Regions from separate parts of the Streptomyces sp. NPDC006235 genome, predicted to be linked through region 1. Evidence: riboswitches for the same ligand, from Rfam matches in the RefSeq annotation. Region 1 holds a riboswitch; each other region holds the start of a gene.

What was found. A riboswitch is a leader RNA that binds a small molecule or an ion and turns the genes downstream of it on or off. The one in region 1 is predicted to bind cyclic di-AMP.
Region 2: it holds a riboswitch for cyclic di-AMP, as region 1 does, so the genes downstream of both, ABZ192_RS08575 (C40 family peptidase) here and ABZ192_RS16590 (transglycosylase SLT domain-containing protein) in region 1, are expected to answer to the same signal.
Region 3: it holds a riboswitch for cyclic di-AMP, as region 1 does, so the genes downstream of both, ABZ192_RS30280 (transglycosylase family protein) here and ABZ192_RS16590 (transglycosylase SLT domain-containing protein) in region 1, are expected to answer to the same signal.
Region 4: it holds a riboswitch for cyclic di-AMP, as region 1 does, so the genes downstream of both, ABZ192_RS03010 (LysM peptidoglycan-binding domain-containing M23 family metallopeptidase) here and ABZ192_RS16590 (transglycosylase SLT domain-containing protein) in region 1, are expected to answer to the same signal.

Annotation. Positions count from the first base shown of each region.
Region 1 is NZ_JBEXSR010000012.1:12,697-16,981, forward strand. It holds gene ABZ192_RS16585 (polyprenyl synthetase family protein) at 1-970, opposite strand, end outside; cyclic di-AMP (ydaO/yuaA leader) riboswitch at 1,501-1,674, shown strand; gene ABZ192_RS16590 (transglycosylase SLT domain-containing protein) at 1,678-2,457, shown strand; gene ABZ192_RS16595 (HAD family hydrolase) at 2,421-3,269, opposite strand; gene ABZ192_RS16600 (GNAT family N-acetyltransferase) at 3,462-4,285, shown strand, end outside.
Region 2 is NZ_JBEXSR010000005.1:215,564-219,848, reverse strand. It holds gene ABZ192_RS08595 (ATP-binding protein) at 1-249, shown strand, start outside; gene ABZ192_RS08590 (LysR family transcriptional regulator) at 252-1,178, opposite strand; gene ABZ192_RS08585 (LysE family translocator) at 1,271-1,891, shown strand; gene ABZ192_RS08580 (DUF6328 family protein) at 1,827-2,468, opposite strand; gene ABZ192_RS08575 (C40 family peptidase) at 2,550-3,023, opposite strand; cyclic di-AMP (ydaO/yuaA leader) riboswitch at 3,027-3,229, opposite strand; gene ABZ192_RS08570 (hypothetical protein) at 3,576-3,884, opposite strand; gene ABZ192_RS08565 (ATP-dependent Clp protease proteolytic subunit) at 3,892-4,285, opposite strand, start outside.
Region 3 is NZ_JBEXSR010000032.1:100,399-104,683, forward strand. It holds gene eno (phosphopyruvate hydratase) at 1-1,146, opposite strand, end outside; gene ABZ192_RS30280 (transglycosylase family protein) at 1,427-2,107, opposite strand; cyclic di-AMP (ydaO/yuaA leader) riboswitch at 2,112-2,278, opposite strand; gene ABZ192_RS30285 (transglycosylase family protein) at 2,507-3,457, opposite strand; gene ABZ192_RS30290 (cytochrome P450) at 3,586-4,285, opposite strand, start outside.
Region 4 is NZ_JBEXSR010000002.1:180,499-184,783, forward strand. It holds gene ABZ192_RS03005 (alpha-galactosidase) at 177-2,252, shown strand; cyclic di-AMP (ydaO/yuaA leader) riboswitch at 2,564-2,725, shown strand; gene ABZ192_RS03010 (LysM peptidoglycan-binding domain-containing M23 family metallopeptidase) at 2,730-3,638, shown strand; gene ABZ192_RS03015 (DUF6250 domain-containing protein) at 3,836-4,285, shown strand, end outside.

The DNA of each region.
Region 1 (4,285 bases):
GCGCCGTCTTCGCGGTGCATTCGGGCAGCGGCGCCAGCGCCGAGCGGGCGTCCTGGGCGTAGCGGACGGTGTCCCGCCGGGCCTGTTCCAGCGCCGGGTGGGCCCGCAGCAGGCGCAGGGCCTCGGCGTGCCGGTCGTCGTCGGTGAGGTCGGAGTCCAGCAGTTCGCACAGGGCGATGTCGTCCGCGAGTCCGAGCCGGGCGGCGCGCTCGCGCAGCCGCAGCACGGGGAGCGTGGGGATGCCCTCGCGCAGGTCGGTGCCGGGCGTCTTGCCGGACTCGTGGGAGTCGGAGGCGATGTCCAGGACGTCGTCCGCGAGCTGGAAGGCGACGCCGAGCCGTTCGCCGTACTGGGTCAGCACGTCCACGACCGTGTCGTCGGCGCCGGACATCATCGCGCCGAACCTGCACGACACCGCCACCAGAGAGCCGGTCTTGCCGCCCAGCACGTCCAGGTAGTGCTCGACGGGGTCGCGGCCGTCCTGCGGTCCGGCCGTCTCCAGGATCTGCCCGGTCACCAGCCGCTCGAACGCCTCGGCCTGCACCCGCACCGCCTCCGGGCCGAGGTCGGCCAGGATGTGCGAGGCGCGGGCGAAGAGGAAGTCTCCGGTGAGGACCGCGACGGAGTTGCCCCAGCGGGCGTTCGCGCTCGCCACCCCGCGCCGCACGGTGGCCTCGTCCATCACGTCGTCGTGGTAGAGCGTGGCGAGGTGGGTCAGCTCCACGACGACGGCCGACGGCACGATCCCGGGCGCGTACCGGTCGCCGAACTGGGCGGCGAGCATCACGAGCAGCGGGCGGAACCGCTTGCCACCGGCCCGGACCAGGTGCTGGGCGGCCTCCGTGATGAAGGGCACCTCACTCTTGGTGGCCTCGAGCAAGCCTTCCTCGACAGCCGCCATCCCGGCCTGGACATCGGCTTCCAGAGCCTGGTCCCGCACGCTCAGCCCGAACGGCCCGACGTCGGTCACGAGGGGTCTCCTGTCTGCTGGTGTCTGCCGGTGTGTCTGCTGGTGTCTGCCGGTGATTACGCGGTTTGTCGATAGGTCGCTGCCATCACTCGAGTCAGCGTATCCGGTCACGTTTCGATCACCGCCAGCGCCCAGGGTTACAGGCCGGGTGGTATCCGATCACGACCGCAATGTTTTCGATCAGCTCATAAGAACAGACATTTATCGACTTACCAGTCGATAGCGAGCTATGCACGATTTGCGGCATTGGATAAGCGAATTCCCCTAAGCGCAAATCGCCCCACGGACTCGTGATCAGTGAGTTGAATCACGTTATCCCCTGTGACATCCCCCTCCGGCACCGGCCCGTACCTCCTTCCGCCGCACGCAAGTTGAGCCTTGGCTTCAGCAAAGGATCAAGTGCCCCATACACCCCTGACCAAGGTCAACCGCTCGATATGTGACTCCGGTGCTTGTTCCCGACATGTGCTCTCGCATACGTTCCGGGCCTGTCCGGCGGATCGCCGAATCCTGCCACCGCCCGGACACCCCACACGAACCCACTCACTCACGCAGGGCAGGAGCGGGGGACCCAGGTAAGTCGCCGGTCCGCGCAGCGGAACGGCTCGGGGTGAAGCCGCGTACGGCACACAGCGCCGTAGGCGGCCGGGCACCTCCCGGCCCGAACCCGACAGCTCACCTCGCAGGCGCCGGAGAGGAACATCGCCATGCCCCGAGGCAAGCACCGTCGCCCCAGAACCAGTCAGTTCACCCGTCGTGTCTTGGCCGCCGGCACCGGCGGAGCGGCCCTCGCCCTGCCGCTGATCGGCGCGACGCAGGCCAGCGCCGCCCAGCCGGCCCAGAGCGCACCCACCGTCTCGCAGTCCGTGCCACAGGCGGCCCAGCCCGCCAAGTCCCTCACGTACACCGTCACCAAGGGCGACTCGCTCGCCCGCATCGCGGACAAGTACGACGTGTCGGGCGGCTGGAAGCAGCTCTACAAGGACAACCGCGCCGCGGTCGGCGACAACCCGCAGCTGATCCACCCGGGTCTGAAGCTCACGGTGAAGACGGCCAAGGCGGACGCCGGGAAGAAGACGGCGACCAAGTCCTCCGCCCCCGCCAAGCCGGCCGCGAAGCCCGCCGGTGGCGTCGCCCAGGCCACCCAGGCCTCCGCGAAGACCTACGCGAACAACCTGGACGGCTGGATCCGCGAGGCGCTGGACATCATGGCGCAGAAGGGGATCCCGGGTTCGTACGACGGCATCTACCGCAACGTCATGCGCGAGTCGTCCGGCAACCCCCAGGCGATCAACAACTGGGACTCGAACGCCGCCAAGGGCACGCCGTCCAAGGGTCTGCTCCAGACCATCGACCCGACCTTCCAGGCCTACCACGTGGACGGCACGTCGTGGGACCCGTACGACCCGGTCGCCAACATCACCGCGGCCTGCAACTACGCGGCCGACCGCTACGGCTCGATCGACAACGTCAACGGCCCGTACTGATCCGTCCCGCCCAGCAGTCGTTCGAGGACGACGGCGATGCCGTCGTCCTCGTTCGACAGGGTGACCTCGTCGGCCACGGCCTTGAGCTCGGGGTGGGCGTTGGCCATGGCGACGCCGTGGGCGGCCCAGTCGAACATCGGGATGTCGTTGGGCATGTCGCCGAAGGCGAGGGTGTCCGCCGGCCGCAGCCCCAGGTGCTCGGCGGCCAGCGCCAGGCCGGTGGCCTTGGTGATGCCGCACGGCTGGAGCTCGACCGTGCCGGGTCCCGACATCGTCACCGTCGCCAGTGAACCGACCACCGAGCGGGCCGTCGCCGCCAACTCGTCGTCCGACAGGTGGGGATGGCGCAGCAGCACCTTGCTGATGGGCTCGCCCCACAGGTCGTCGCGCCGGTCGACCCGCACCGCCGGAAGGGTCGGGTGCGGCATCAGGTAGCCCGGCTCGATGAGCGTGAGGCCGTCGACCCCGTCCTGGTCGACCGCGGCGTACACCTGCCCCACCTCGGCCTCGATCTTGCCGAGGGCGGTCTCCGCCAGTTCCCGGTCCAGGGTGATCGACCACAGCAGCCGGTCCGCGCCGGCGTCGTACACCTGCGCGCCCTGTCCGCACACCGCGAGCCCCGTACAGCCCAGGTCGTCCAGGAGCGGCCGCACTCTCGGCGCCGGCCGGCCCGTCACCACGAGGTGCCGGGCACCGGCGTCCACCACCCGCGTGAGCGCGGCGAGGGACCGGTCGGACAGGGTGTCGTCGCCGCGCAGCAGCGTCCCGTCCAGGTCGGTGGCGATGAGTGAATATGCGAGGGGTGCGGCCATGATCAGAGAATACGGACAACGCGCCCCTTCGTTTCATCGCACGGCGCACGCCGATTGCCCGGTTGAAGGCCTCTGCGCCAGTTGGCAACAAGATGGTCCGCTACCTACCGTCGGGGCCGTCTCGGGCGGTACCTTCCAAGTGTCCAGGGGGGACTTGATCGGGGGGTCGGGTTGAGCAGTGGGCGTGTTCGTGTGGGTGTGCCCGGGGAGCTCGGCGAGGGGGAGAAGGAGCGCTGGCGCGCGCTGCGCGCGGCGTCGGAGACACCGCGCAACCCCTTCATGGAACCGGAGTTCACCGAAGCCGTCGGCCTGGTGAAGCCGCAGGCGCGGGTCGCGGTGGTGTACGAGGGGCTGGAGCCGGCCGGCTTCCTGCCCCACGAACGGGGCCCGTTGGGGCAAGGACGGGCGATCGGGCTGGGCGTCTCGGACGCGCAGGGCGCGATCCTGCGGCCCGGCCTTCGCCTGGACACGGGCGAACTGCTGCGGGCCTGCTCGTTGTCGAGCTTCGCCTTCGACAACCTGGAGGCCGAGCAGCGGTTGTTCGTCCGGTACGCGGCCGAGGAGCACGCCACCTACGTCATCGGCGTGGAGAAGGGCTACGAGACGTACGAGTCGGTGCTGCGCGCCCAGTCGCCGAAGTTCCTGAAGACCACCCTGGCCAAGGAGCGCAGGCTGGGCCGGCAGGTCGGCGAGCTGCGGTTCGTCTTCGACGAACGCGAGCCGGCCGCGCTGCGCACGCTCATGGAGTGGAAGTCGGCGCAGTACCGCAGGACGGGCCGCCGGGACCGGTTCGCCCGGGAGTGGATCACCCGGCTCGTGGGGCGGCTGGCCGAGACCCGGGCGCCCGAGTGCAGCGGCACGCTGTCCGTGCTCTACGCCGGTCGGCGGCCGCTGGCCGCGCACTTCGGACTGCGCTCGGCATCGGTCCTGGCCTGCTGGTTCCCGGCCTACGACCCGGAGTTCGCGAAGTACTCGCCGGGTCTGGTGCTGCACCTGCGCATGGCCGAGGCGGCGGC
Region 2 (4,285 bases), on a different contig from region 1:
GCACTGGACCGCGACGAACAGCTGCGCATCGGTGTCACGGACAGCCACCCGCGGTTCCCCAGACGCCTGCCCGCCGCCGTCCAGCAGGACAACGGCCGCGGTCTCGTCATCATCCGCTGGCTGACCGCGGAATGCGGCGGCAGGCTCCGGATCCGCCCCACCCGCGAGGGCGGCAAGACCATCTCGATCGAACTCCCGTGGACCGTCCCGGCCCAGCCCGTGCCGACGGCGAGGAAGCAGGAGCCGTGACCTCACCGCGTCTGTGACGTGTGCCGCGCGCGGCCGAACGCCCCGCGCAACAAGGCCCGGAAGGCCTCCACGGCAGGCGCCGCCTCCTCGCCCCGATAGGCGACGGAGATCGTACGGCGCAGCTCGCCCGCCCCGAGCGGGCGCACCCCGACCGGCGTGACCGACGTCCGCGCCACCATCTCCGGTACGACGCCCACCCCGAGCCCCGCGCTGACCAGCGCGCACACCAGCGCATACCCGGGTGTCGAGACCAGGACCGACGGGCTGGCCCCGGCCCTGGCCAGCGCCGCCTCCACACCCTGCCGGGACGGATGCTCCGGCGCCATGCTGATCAGCGGCTGACCCGCCAGTTCCGTCAGGGGAAGCCTGGCCGTGCCGTCGGCGAGGGCATGACCCGGGGCGGTCACCAGAACGAGTTCCTCGACCAGCACCGGCTCCGAGCGGACGGAGGCCGGAAACGTCAGGGCGTCGGCGGGCTGGTAGGTGTGGGTCAGCGCCAGGTCGATCTCACCGGCGGCCACGGCCGTGACACCGGCCGGTGGTTCGTAGTCGGCGACGGACAGCTCCACATCCGGATGAGCCCGGCGGAACGCGCTGAGCACCGGCGGCAGCAGATGGATGCCCGCCGTCTGGAACGTGCCGAGCCTGAGGACGCCGCCCGACAGACCGGCCAGCCGGGCCAGTTCGTGACGGGCCTGCTCCAGCTCGTCGAGCACCCGCCGGGCCCGTGCCACCAGCAGCTCGCCCGCAGCCGTCAGCCGCGCCCCGCGGTGATGCCGGACCAGCAGCGCCGAGCCCGCCTCCCGCTCCAGCTTCGCCAGTTGCTGGGAGAGCGCGGGCGGGGTGTAGCCGAGGCGCTCGGCGGCCCGGGTGATGGACCCGGCCTCCGCGACGGCGACGAGCGCCGCGAGCCGGGTCGGGTCGTACATGCCGCTGACCTCCGCAGACCAAAGCGATGCTTAAGGCTCACCCAGGACATTCAAAATACCTGCTGAAGGCTTCGACCCGGCAGTCTGGCCGTATGGACGGACAACTCATCGCCTTCACCGGGGTGGCCGCCGGCATGGTCGCCATGCCGGGCGCCGACTTCACCGTCGTCGTGCGCAACGCCCTGGTCTCCCGCCGGGCCGGCATCGCCTGCGCCCTCGGTGTCGCCGGCGGGCTGCTGCTGCACACCGCGCTGGCCGTGGCGGGGGTCGCCGCGGTCCTGGCCGCCGTGCCCGCGCTGTTCCGCGCGCTCCAGCTGGTGGGCGGCGGCTATGTCCTGTACCTGGGACTGCGGACGCTGTGGTCGCTGCGGCGGCCGCCTGCCGTGGCTGTCGAGACCGTTTCGTCCGCCGCGCGTCCCCTGCGACAGGGCTTCGTCACGAACGCCCTCAACCCGAAGGCGCCGATCACCTTCCTCAGCCTGCTGCCGCAGTTCGTGCCCGCGGGCAGTCCCGCGCTGCCCCGGACGCTGTTGCTGGCGCTGATCGTGGTGGTCCTGGCGCTGCTGTGGTTCCCGGCCGTGGCACTGCTGGTGGACCGGCTCGGCCGGTGGCTGCGGGAGCCGCGTGCCGCGCGGGCCGTCGAGGGGGTCACCGGCGCCGCGCTGACGCTTCTCGGTGTGCTGCTCCTTCTCGAACCACTGAGGGCTGCCTGATGGTGCCGCGCAGCGGCGCGGGGATCCGGACGGCCCCCTGGGGCGCGGGCTCCTCGACGGTGGCTTCAGGTCGCTCGGGGCCGCCGCGTGTCTCCTCGCGCAGCCCCGCCCGCCGCACCAGCCGGGGGAGCAGCCCCCACAGGCCGACGCAGACCAGGAACGTCGCCGCGCCCGCGGCGATGCCACCGGCCCGACTGGTCGTCACATCCACCACCAACAGCACGGAACCGCTGAAGGCGAACACCAGCACGACCAGGCCGGTGGTGGCCAGTCGCGAGGAGACCTGCACGATGCGCGGCTTGGCGCCCTGCTGGAAGAGCGAGCGGTGCAGCGCGGCCGGCGCGGTGAACAGCGCCGCGGCCAGGACCGCGAGGAGCAGCGTGATGACGTAGGTGACGCGCTGGACCGTGTCGAGGGACGTGAAGCGCGAGGTGAACGCGAGCGACAACAGGAACGCGAACAGGATCTGTACGCCCGTCTGGGTGACCCGGAGCTCCTGGAGCAGCTCGACGAAGTTCCGGTCGGCGCGTTGCAGCGGGGTCTCGCCGCGTGCGGTGCAGGGACGGTGCTCGGCCATGGGGGACGGGTAACCACTTGAGGCCGTGTCACGCTCCGGCGTGCGGCGGCGCGGCAGGGGCGCCGCCGCAGGCCGGGCGGATCACTTCACGCGCCCGTACCAGACGCTCTTGGTCCAGATCTTCTGCAGCCGCACCACGTCCCCGCTCTTGGGGGAGTGCCAGAGCTTGTTCTTACCCGCGTAGATACCCACGTGGTACACGTTGCTGCCCGAGTGGAAGAACACCAGGTCTCCGGCCTTGCGGTTCTTGGCGGAGATGTGGCGCGTCTTGTTGTACTGCTGGGCGGCCGTGCGGGGGAGCTTCTTGCCGGCCTTCTTGAACGAATACAGCGTGAGCCCGGAGCAGTCGAACCTGTGCGGACCGGTGGCCCCGTACTTGTAGGGCGAACCCTTCTTCGAGGCCGCGATCTGGAGTGCCTTGGTCGCCGGTGTGGCTGCCGCTGCTTCGGACGAGAAGCCGGGGGCCACGATCGAGCCGCCCACGGCGGCGATGGTGAGGGCCGAGGCCGTACCGGCCCGGACCATCAGCGACGGGACACGATTGAGCGCAGTCATGCGCAACCCTTCGTCAGCCGCCTGTGAAGGATGACCTGTCGGATTCGGGCTGGCGAAGTTGCCCGGCCGCTGACGCGGCTTCACCCCAAGGGCTACTCGGGTCCGGTCATGGCGTGACCGTCCCGGCGACCCGTCGTGCTTGGGTCCTCCACTCCTGCCGATGCACTTCTGTCGACCGGTCATCCAGGCGGCGGCAGGACTCGGCGTCCGCCCGGACCGCCCCGCCGCTGTGGCGGGGGCTTGTCGTCAGACACGGATCTTGGCTCATGCATGTCCGGAAATCCCAACCGAACCGGGGATTTGTGTTGTTACTCACCACTCACCCGTTCGGGTGGACACGCCTGTGTTCGAGCCACCGTCCACGGGGTCATGGACCGCCGGACCAGCAATGGAATGTCCCATTCCGCCCCTCGGCTACGCGCGTTGCGCAACTGTGAGGGCCCAAAAACAGGACTCCCGTCTACTCCGAACAGGGGTACGTCATTCGGTCCGTTTGGACTCAGGCCCGGACGCTCCGCCGAGCGGGCGGGCGTCCGGGCCGGCGCATCCGCGTCAACTGACGGACTCCGGGGGCAGGGTGACGCGTGCCGTGCGCCGCTCGCCGTCCAGCACCCGCAGTGCCCGGCCGAGGGTGCCGGAGTGCAGTTCCGTCTCACCCCGCTGGTGCATCAGGGTCAATGCGTCACGCAGTGCGGTCGCCTTGCCGACCAGGGCCTGGGCGGCGCGCAGTCCGCGGTAGGTGTCGCCGGGCAGGGCGGGGTTGATCCGGCCGAGCAGGTCGACGACCTCCAGGTAACGGTCGATCAACTCCGCCTCGGCGCGGGTCAGTGCGGGCAGCGGCGGCAGTTCGGGCGGGAGCACCGGCGGCTCACTCTCCCGTCGGCGGGGCCAGGGTGGCGTTGCGGTGGGGGACGATCCGGTCCACCAGGCCGTACTCCACCGCCTCCTGGGCAGTGAGGACCTTGTCGCGCTCGATGTCCGCGCTCACCTGCTCCCGGGTGCGGCCCGTGTGCAGTGCGAGCATCTCTTCCATGCGGGTCCGGATCCGCAGCAACTCCTCGGCCTGGATCGCCAGATCGCCGGCCTGCCCGCGGACCGGCTCGGGCAGCGCGGGCTGATGGATCACCAGACGCGCGTCCGGCAACACGGATCGCTTGCCGGGCGTGCCCGCCGCCAGCAGCACCGAGGCGGCGGCGCCGGCCTGCCCCAGGCAGACCGTCTCCACGTCGCAGGCGACGTACTGCATCGTGTCGTAGAGGGCC
Region 3 (4,285 bases), on a different contig from region 1:
GCAGTTGGTGGCGACGGCCAGGTCGGCGATGGTGACGTCCTCGGTCTCGCCGGAGCGGTGGGACATCATGCACTTGAAGCCGTTGCGCTGGGCCAGCTCGACGGCGTCCAGGGTCTCGGTCAGAGAGCCGATCTGGTTGACCTTGACCAGGAGCGCGTTGGCGGCGCCCTCCTCGATGCCGCGGGCGAGGCGCTCGGGGTTGGTGACGAACAGGTCGTCGCCGACGAGCTGGACCTTGTCACCGAGCTTGGCGGTGATGGTCTTCCAGCCCTCCCAGTCGTCCTCGAACAGCGGGTCCTCGATGGAGACGAGCGGGTACGCGTCGACGAGCTCCGCGTAGTACTCGGTCATCTCGGCCGCCGAGCGCTCCTTGCCCTCGAAGGTGTAGACGCCGTCCTTGTAGAACTCGGACGCGGCCACGTCGAGGGCCAGGGCGATCTGCTCGCCGGGGGTGTAGCCGGCCTCGTTGATCGCCTCGAGGATGAGGTCGAGGGCCTCGCGGTTGGAGCCGAGGTTCGGGGCGAAGCCGCCCTCGTCGCCGAGGCCGGTGGCCAGGCCCTTGCTCTTCAGAACCTTCTTCAGCGTGTGGTAGACCTCGGCGCCCCAGCGCAGGGCCTCGGAGAAGGACTCCGCGCCGATCGGGGCGATCATGAACTCCTGGATGTCCACGTTGGAGTCGGCGTGCGAGCCGCCGTTCAGGATGTTCATCATCGGCACCGGCAGCAGGTGCGCGTTCGGACCGCCCAGGTAGCGGAACAGCGGCAGGTCGCTGGCCTCGGAGGCTGCGTGGGCGACGGCGAGGGAGACGCCGAGGATGGCGTTGGCGCCGAGGGAGCCCTTGTTGTCGGTGGCGTCCAGGTCGAACATGGCCTGGTCGATCAGGCGCTGCTCGGTGGCGTCGTAGCCGACGAGCTCCGGGCCGATCTGCTCGATGACCGCGAGGACGGCCTTCTCCACACCCTTGCCGAGGTAGCGGTTCGAGTCGCCGTCACGCAGCTCGATGGCCTCGAAGGCGCCCGTGGAGGCGCCGGACGGGACGGCGGCACGACCGGTGCTGCCGTCGTCGAGGCCGACCTCGACCTCGACCGTGGGGTTGCCTCGGGAGTCCAGGATTTCCCGGGCTACGACGACGTCGATGGACGGCACGAGCATCTCCTTCTTCATGTGACGCGGGTACGCGGGCCGCGGGGGCCCGGCGAGGCGCGGGCCGCGGTGGCTCGCGACATGAGCCTAACCGGCTCCGGGCGATCGGCCACCGGGTCGCCCACCCCATGGACAGAACCGAGAGTAAATTGTTTCCGAACGGAACAAAGCCGGATCGCAAAGACCGGCAGAAAAAGACCGGCAGAAAAAACCCCGCCCCGGCGCGCACGGGGGGTGACGCGCCGGGGCGGGGAGCCCGTGGGGGACGGGGGTGGGCCGCTGCTTACTTCAGGTGCAGCTGCTGGCCCGGGTAGATCAGGTTGGCGTCCGTGATGATGTCCTTGTTCAGGTCGAACAGCTTCTCCCAGCCGCCCTCGACCTTCTGCTCGGTCGCGATGGAGCTGAGGGTGTCACCCTTGACGACCTTGTACTCGCCGTCGCCCTTCTTGACCTTCTTGCCGGTCGGGGTGGTGACGGTCTTCTGGGTCTTCTGGGTCTGGGCCGGGCGCTCGTCGGAGCGGGAGGCCGGCTGCTGCTCGGTCTGGCGGGTCTCGGTGGAGCCGCTGCTCTGCTCGGAGCCGCCGCTGTAGCCGGCGCTCGACAGGCCCTTGCCGCAGACCGGCCAGGCACCCTTGCCCTGGCTCGCGAGAACCTTCTCGGCGATCTCGATCTGCTGGGACTTGGTGGCCTGGTCGGCGGTGGAGGCGTACTTGGTGCCGCCGTAGCCGGACCAGGTGGAGGCGGAGAACTGCAGACCGCCGTAGTAGCCGTTGCCGGTGTTGATGGACCAGTTGCCGCCGGACTCGCACTGGGCGACGGCGTCCCACTCGGAGGCGGTGGCGGCGGAGGCGTTGCCGGCCGCCATCAGCGGGGCGGCGACGGCGGCACCGGTGACACCGGCGATGGCGATGACCCGAGAGGCCTTGGACGGACGGCGGTGCGTGCCCTTGCCGGAAAACAGCATGGAGAGATCCCCTCACCGACGCCTGCGAGGTGAGCTGTCGGGTTCGGGCCGGTTGAGTTGCCCGGCCGCGTCCCTCCCGGGACGCGGCTTCACCCCAAGCCCTTCCGGCACAACCGGCCGGTAGGGCACTTACCTTGGGTCCCCCGCTCCTGCCTACGGCGCTTGACGCGACGACTGTTCCCGTGCGGCCGCTGGCAGGATTCGGCGTTGCGGCAGCCGGGGCTCGCGGTGACGAGCGGTCATGACCGTAGACATGAGATCCGCGGAATTTCAAAGACGATCAGGGCTTCTGAGATCTATCTCTCACCGCACCGATAAAGGACATTAGCCACGAACGGGGACGTGAACTCGCACGGTTTCGGGGTGACTTCCGCCCCCGTTTCCGTACTGCCCCACCGGCTACCGCTCGTCCGCTTCGACCCCTACCGTGAGCTTCTGACCGGGGCGGATGAGGTTCGGGTCGGTGCCGACAGCCGTCTCGTTCCCGACGTAGAGCGCGTGCCATCCGCCGCTGAGGTCAAGAGAGTTCGCGATGGACCAGAGGCTGTCGCCGGGGCGGACGGTATAGGAGCCGTCCGCCACCTCCCGGGCGGCCTCGCCGTCGCGCGAGGCGTGCCGTCCGGCGGACCCGGACGGACGGCCGTCCTCGGCCTTGGCGTCCTCGTCGGCGCTGGGGCCGCGGTGGCGGCCGGAAGTGGTGTCGGTCGGGGCGGAAGAGCGGTCGTCATGCGGCGACTTGCCGGGCTCGCCACTCTCGGGAGTGGGTGACGGGGAGCTGCCGGGCTCCTGCTCCTGCGACTGATCCCGGGGCTGGTCCTGGGACTGCTCCCGGGACGGATCCTGCGACTGGTCCTGCGTCGAGGAATCGGAAGAATCAGGTGACTTGTCGGAGTTGGTGGTTTCGTCCGACTCGGAGGAGTCGAGCAGTCCGGGCGAGTCCGTCGGAGCGGACGAGTCGGACGCGCCCGAGCCCTTGTCCTGTTCGAGGCCGGAGAGCAGACCGCAGGTGCGCCAGGCGCCGACCCCCTGGTCGGCGAGGATTCTCTCGGCCACGGCTATCTGCTGGGAGCGGCTGGCCAGGTCGGCGCTCGGGGCGTAGTCGAGGCCGCCGTGGTTCTCCCAGTCCTCCTGGGACAACTGGAGGCCGCCGAAGTATCCGTTGCCGCTGTTCTGGCTCCAGGCGCCGCCGGTCTCGCAGTCCGCGACCCGGTCCCAGGTCGTGCCGTCGGCCGCGCTGGCACCGGAGGCTCCGAGGAGCGGGATCGCGATGGCGGAGCCGGTGACCCCGGCCGCGACGAGGAGAGCCGGAGCCTGGCGGGGGCGACGGTGCCGACCGTTCCCGGAGAGCATACGGAGACCTTTCGCGAGACAGCAGTGACCGGCGCGGCGCAGGGTTTCCCGGGCCGCGCTGATGATGGGTGAACGTATCGGCAGACGATCACTTGTCACAAGTTCATGCCGCGCAGATCACGTGAAGATCACAGGCCTGACGGCGTGTCATGTTTATTCGGTGAGAACTCCACCGGCAGCGTGCGCAGCCCGCGCATGATGAGGCCGCCGCGCCATCTCAGCTCGGCCGGATCCGCGGCGAGCCGCAGGTCCGGAAGGCGGGTGAGGAGCGTGGCGAGCGCGCTCTGGCCCTCCAGGCGGGCGAGCGGGGCGCCGAGGCAGTAGTGGATGCCGTGGCCGTAGCCGAGGTGCTGGTTGTCACGGCGGGCGAGGTCCAGCACGTCCGGATCGGCGAACCGCTCCGGATCCCGGTCCGCGGCGGCCAGGACGACGAGGACCGGGTCGCCGGCCGCGATGTGCTGCCCGCCGATGGTGAGGGGCTGGGTGGCGAACCGCCAGGTGGCGAGTTCGACGGGGCCGTCGAAGCGCAGGAGTTCCTCGACGCCGGTCTCCAGGAGGCCGGTCTCCCCGGCGGCGAGGGACGCCTGGAGGCGCGCGCGCTGCTCGGGGTGGGTGAGCAGGGCGTAGGTCCCGTTGCCGATCAGGTTCACGGTGGTCTCGAAGCCGGCGAACAGCAGGATGAAGGCCATGGCCGCGGCCTCGTTCTCGGTGAGGTGCTCACCGTGGTCGGAGGCGCGGATCAGGCCGGAGATGAGGTCCTCGCCAGGGGCGGGCTCGTCGGGCAGCGCCTCCCGCTTGCGGTGGATGAGGTCGGCGAGGTAGCCGCGC
Region 4 (4,285 bases), on a different contig from region 1:
GGCTCCTCCCCTTCGGCGCCGCCGGCGCGGCTCGTCGACGGGCATCACTCGACGATACGACATGCCTGCCTGGGGCAATGAGTTGTCCACAGGCGTTGCCGGGAGCCCCCGCGGCCCTTGATGATGTCGGAGCCTGGTCGCCCCTGGTCGGGCTTGTTCGAATCTGTGAGGCCTTGATGCTGGACATCTCCGAAGACGGTCGTACATGGGTCCTCTCCGGGCCGGCCAGCAGCTACGCCGTCCATGTCACCGACCGGGACGAACTGCTGCACCTGCACTGGGGCCCCCGGATCGCCCTCGCCGACGCCGAGGCCCTCGCCGTCCGGCCGCTGCCGGACTACTGGCCCTTCGAGTCACCGCTCGACGGACGCGAGGAGTATCCGGTCGAGGGCGGCCCCCGTTTCACCCGGCCCGCCCTGTCCGTACGCACCGGCGAGCGGCGCGGCACCGAGTGGACCTACGAGGGCCATGACGCCGAGGACGGTGAGCTGCGGCTGCGCTTCCGCGACGGCGACCTGGCCATCACGCTGCACTACCGGATGCGCCCCGGGACGGACGTCGTCGAACGCCGGGTGACCCTCGACAACCACGGACCCGCCGTCGAGGTGCTGCGCGCCGACTCCGCCACCTGGACCCTGCCCGACCGCGACTCCTGGCGGCTGTCCCAGCTGCACGGCCGCTGGGGTGCCGAGTCCCGGCTGGAGCGCTCCGGCCTCACCCACGGCGAGAAGGTCATCGGCAGCCGCCGCGGCCACACCGGTCACCAGCACCTGCCATGGGTCGCGCTCGACACCGACGCGACCGAGGAGCACGGCGAGGTCTACGGATGCGCCCTGGGCTGGTCCGGGTCTTGGCGGATCGCCGTGGCACAGCTCCCGGACGCGCGCGTGCAGATCACCGGCGGGGCCGGGTACGACGAATCGGGCCTGCTGATGCTGGGCACGGGGGAGTCGTACACGACCCCCGTCTTCGCCGGGCTCTGGAGCGACGGCGGCCACGGCGGGGCCAGCCGCGCCTGGCACGCCTACCAGCGGACGTACGTGGTCCCGGACGCGGACCAGGACCGGCCGGTGCTGTTCAACTCCTGGGAGGCCACCGAGTTCGACATCTCCGAAGAACAGCAGCGGGCGCTCGCAGAGCGGGCCGCCGCCATGGGTGTCGAGCTGTTCGTGGTCGACGACGGCTGGTTCGGGACGCGCACCAGCGACCGGGCCGGGCTCGGCGACTGGACCCCCAACCCCGACCGCTTCCCGGGCGGACTGAAGCCGCTCGCCGAGCACGTGCACGGCCTCGGCATGCGGTTCGGGATCTGGGTCGAGCCGGAGATGGTCAACCCGGACAGCGAGCTGTACCGCGCGCACCCGGACTGGGTGCAGTACCAACCGGGACGAAAGCGGACAGAGTTCCGCAATCAGCTCGTACTGAACCTCGCCCGCGAGGACGTCCAGGAGTACCTCTGGGGGCAGCTCGACGGACTCCTCTCCAGCGCGCCGATCGACTACGTCAAGTGGGACTTCAACCGCTGCTTCACCGACGCCGGGTGGCCGGACGACCCCTACCCGCAGCGGCTGTGGGTCGACCACGTGCACGCCCTGTACGCCCTGCTGGACCGGTTGCGGGCCGCCCACCCCGGGGTGGCCTTCGAGTCCTGCTCGGGCGGCGGCGGCCGGATCGACCTCGGTGTGCTCGGCCGCACGGACCAGGTGTGGACCTCGGACAACACCGACCCGCTCGACCGGCTCGCCATCCAGCAAGGCTTCAGCCAGATCCACCCGGCCCGGGTCATGGCCGCCTGGGTCACCGACAGCCCGAACGCCATGCTCAACCACCGGGCCAGCTCCCTGCGGTTCCGGTTCGTCAGCGCCATGGCCGGGGTGCTCGGGGTCGGCGGCGACCTCACGAAGTGGACGGAGGAGGAACTCGCCGAAGCGCGGGAGTGGGTGGAGCTCTACAAAGAGATCCGGCCCGTGGTGCAGCGCGGCGACCTGTACCGGCTGCGCCCGCCGGAGGGGGGCCTGAGCGCCGTGCAGTACGTCCTCGGCGACGAGATCGTCGTCCTCGCCTGGCTCCAGGCGCAGCGCTACGGCGAGCCCGTTCCGGCGCTCCGGCTGCGGGGTCTCGACCCGGCAGCATCGTACGAATGCCTCGAAACGGGCGAAGTTCACCGGGGAGTCGTACTGCTCCATCACGGGCTGCGGGTCGGTCTGCGCGGGGATCTGGATGCGACTGTCGTCCGGCTTAGGCGTATGTAGTCTTTCTGTCCGAATAGGGAGCGCTTCAGCTGTTTAGGTATAACGTGCCCCGGCTGTAAAGGAGATGAGGCCGGGGTGCGTGAGCATCGTCATATTCGTGACGATGTGTTGTTGCCATGTGCACGTAATTCCGGCGTTGTTCAGGGGTATTGCGGGAAGCTGGAGATCGGTAATCCACGCTCCGTGACGGAAAAAATGTCGGCGCGTCAAGAAAAATGCCGTCACGGGCAACCGCGAGCTTGTCCCTTTGCGTCCTGGTCGCTTACGTTCCCCACCAATCCGGACGGACGCCTAATCCTGCCGCCGCCCGGAGCCCGCACACACTGACCCGACGTACGGCAGGAGCGGGGGACCCACAGGTAAGACGCCTGTTCCGGTTCCCGGAACGGCTTGGGGTTAAGCCGCGCCTCGGCGTGGCCGGGCATCTCCAGTCCGAACCCGACAGCTCACCTCGCAGGCGACGGAGAGGAATTCGCCATGCCCGCGAAGGGTAAGCATCGCCGCCCGAAGTCCCAGCGTTTCACCCGCTCCATCGCCGTCGCCGGAACCGGTGGGGCCGCTCTCGCCCTTCCGCTCATGGGGGCCGCCGGCGCCCACGCCGCCACCCCGCAGTCGGCTCCGGAAAAGGCCGTCCAGTCCGCGCCGGCAGCCGAGAAGAAAGCCACCGAAAAGGCCACGGGCGCCCGCTCGTACACCGTGCGGGCCGGTGACTATCTCGCGAAGATCGCCGACGAGCAGAACGTCGACGGCGGCTGGAAGAAGCTCTACTCGGACAACCGTGACGCCGTCGGCGACGACCCGTCGCTGATCCACCCGGGGCTGAAGCTGGCGATCGGCAAGAAGGCGGCGGCGAGCGAGTCCCCGGCCCCGTCGAAGCCCTCGGCTCCCAGGCCCTCGAAGTCCTCGGCGTCGAAGTCGTCCGCCGCCGAGTCGCCCGCGAAGCCGGCCGCCGCCAAGCCCGCCGCCGCGACGTCCAGCGGCTACACCCTCCCGGTGGAGGGCGCCACCGTCGGCACCCCGTACCACATGTCCGGCAGCATGTGGTCCAGCGGCTACCACACCGGTGTCGACTTCGTCGTCCCGACCGGCACCTCGCTCAAGGCCGTCAGCGCGGGCGCGGTCGTCTCCGCCGGCTGGGGCGGCGCGTACGGCAACCAGGTCGTCATCAGGCTGAACGACGGCAGCTACGCGCAGTATGCCCACCTGTCCTCGCTCTCCGTCTCGGCCGGCCAGACCGTGAGTGCCGGGCAGGAGATCGGCCTGTCCGGTGCCACCGGCAACGTGACCGGACCGCACCTGCACTTCGAGATCCGCACCACGCCGGACTACGGCTCGGACGTGGACCCGGTCGCCTTCCTGCGCTCGCACGGCGTCTCCGTCGGCTGACCGACCGCGTCACCACCTGCCTGACACGCGACCGAAGGCCGGACCCCGATCCCCGGGTCCGGCCTTCGGTGTGTGCGCGCACCTTCCGGTCGCCCCAAGGGATCGACAGCGAGCGGCAGTTGGGACACAGTGATCCCGTCCGGAGCGCAAGCGCTTTCTAGAGCCTTCCAGGCGGATCCCCCAAGGAGATGTGTCCCGTGCCGACCACTCGCAGAGCGTTCGCCACCCTGGCCGCCGGAGCCGCCGTGGCGGCCCTCGTCCCGGCGGGCGCCGCGCATGCCGCACCCCGGCACCGCCGCCTCATCGCCCGGGACGACTTCCGTCACGGTCTCGCCCAGTGGGCGACCGAACTCCAGGACGGTGGCACCGTGACCGCCTCTCGCGGCGTTCTGGAGATCGACGTGCCGAGCGGGGCGACCGTATGGTTCAGGCAGCGGCTCGACGGGCCGTATGTCCTCGAGTACACCGCCACGCCCGTCTCCGAGGGCGGGGCCAACGACCGCGTCTCGGACCTCAACAACTTCTGGAACGCGACCGACGTCCGCTCCCCGGGCGACCTCTTCGCCACGCCGCGCGGTGGGGCGCTGGAGGAGTACGACCACCTGACGACGTACTACGCCGGTTACGGTGCCAACTACAACACCACG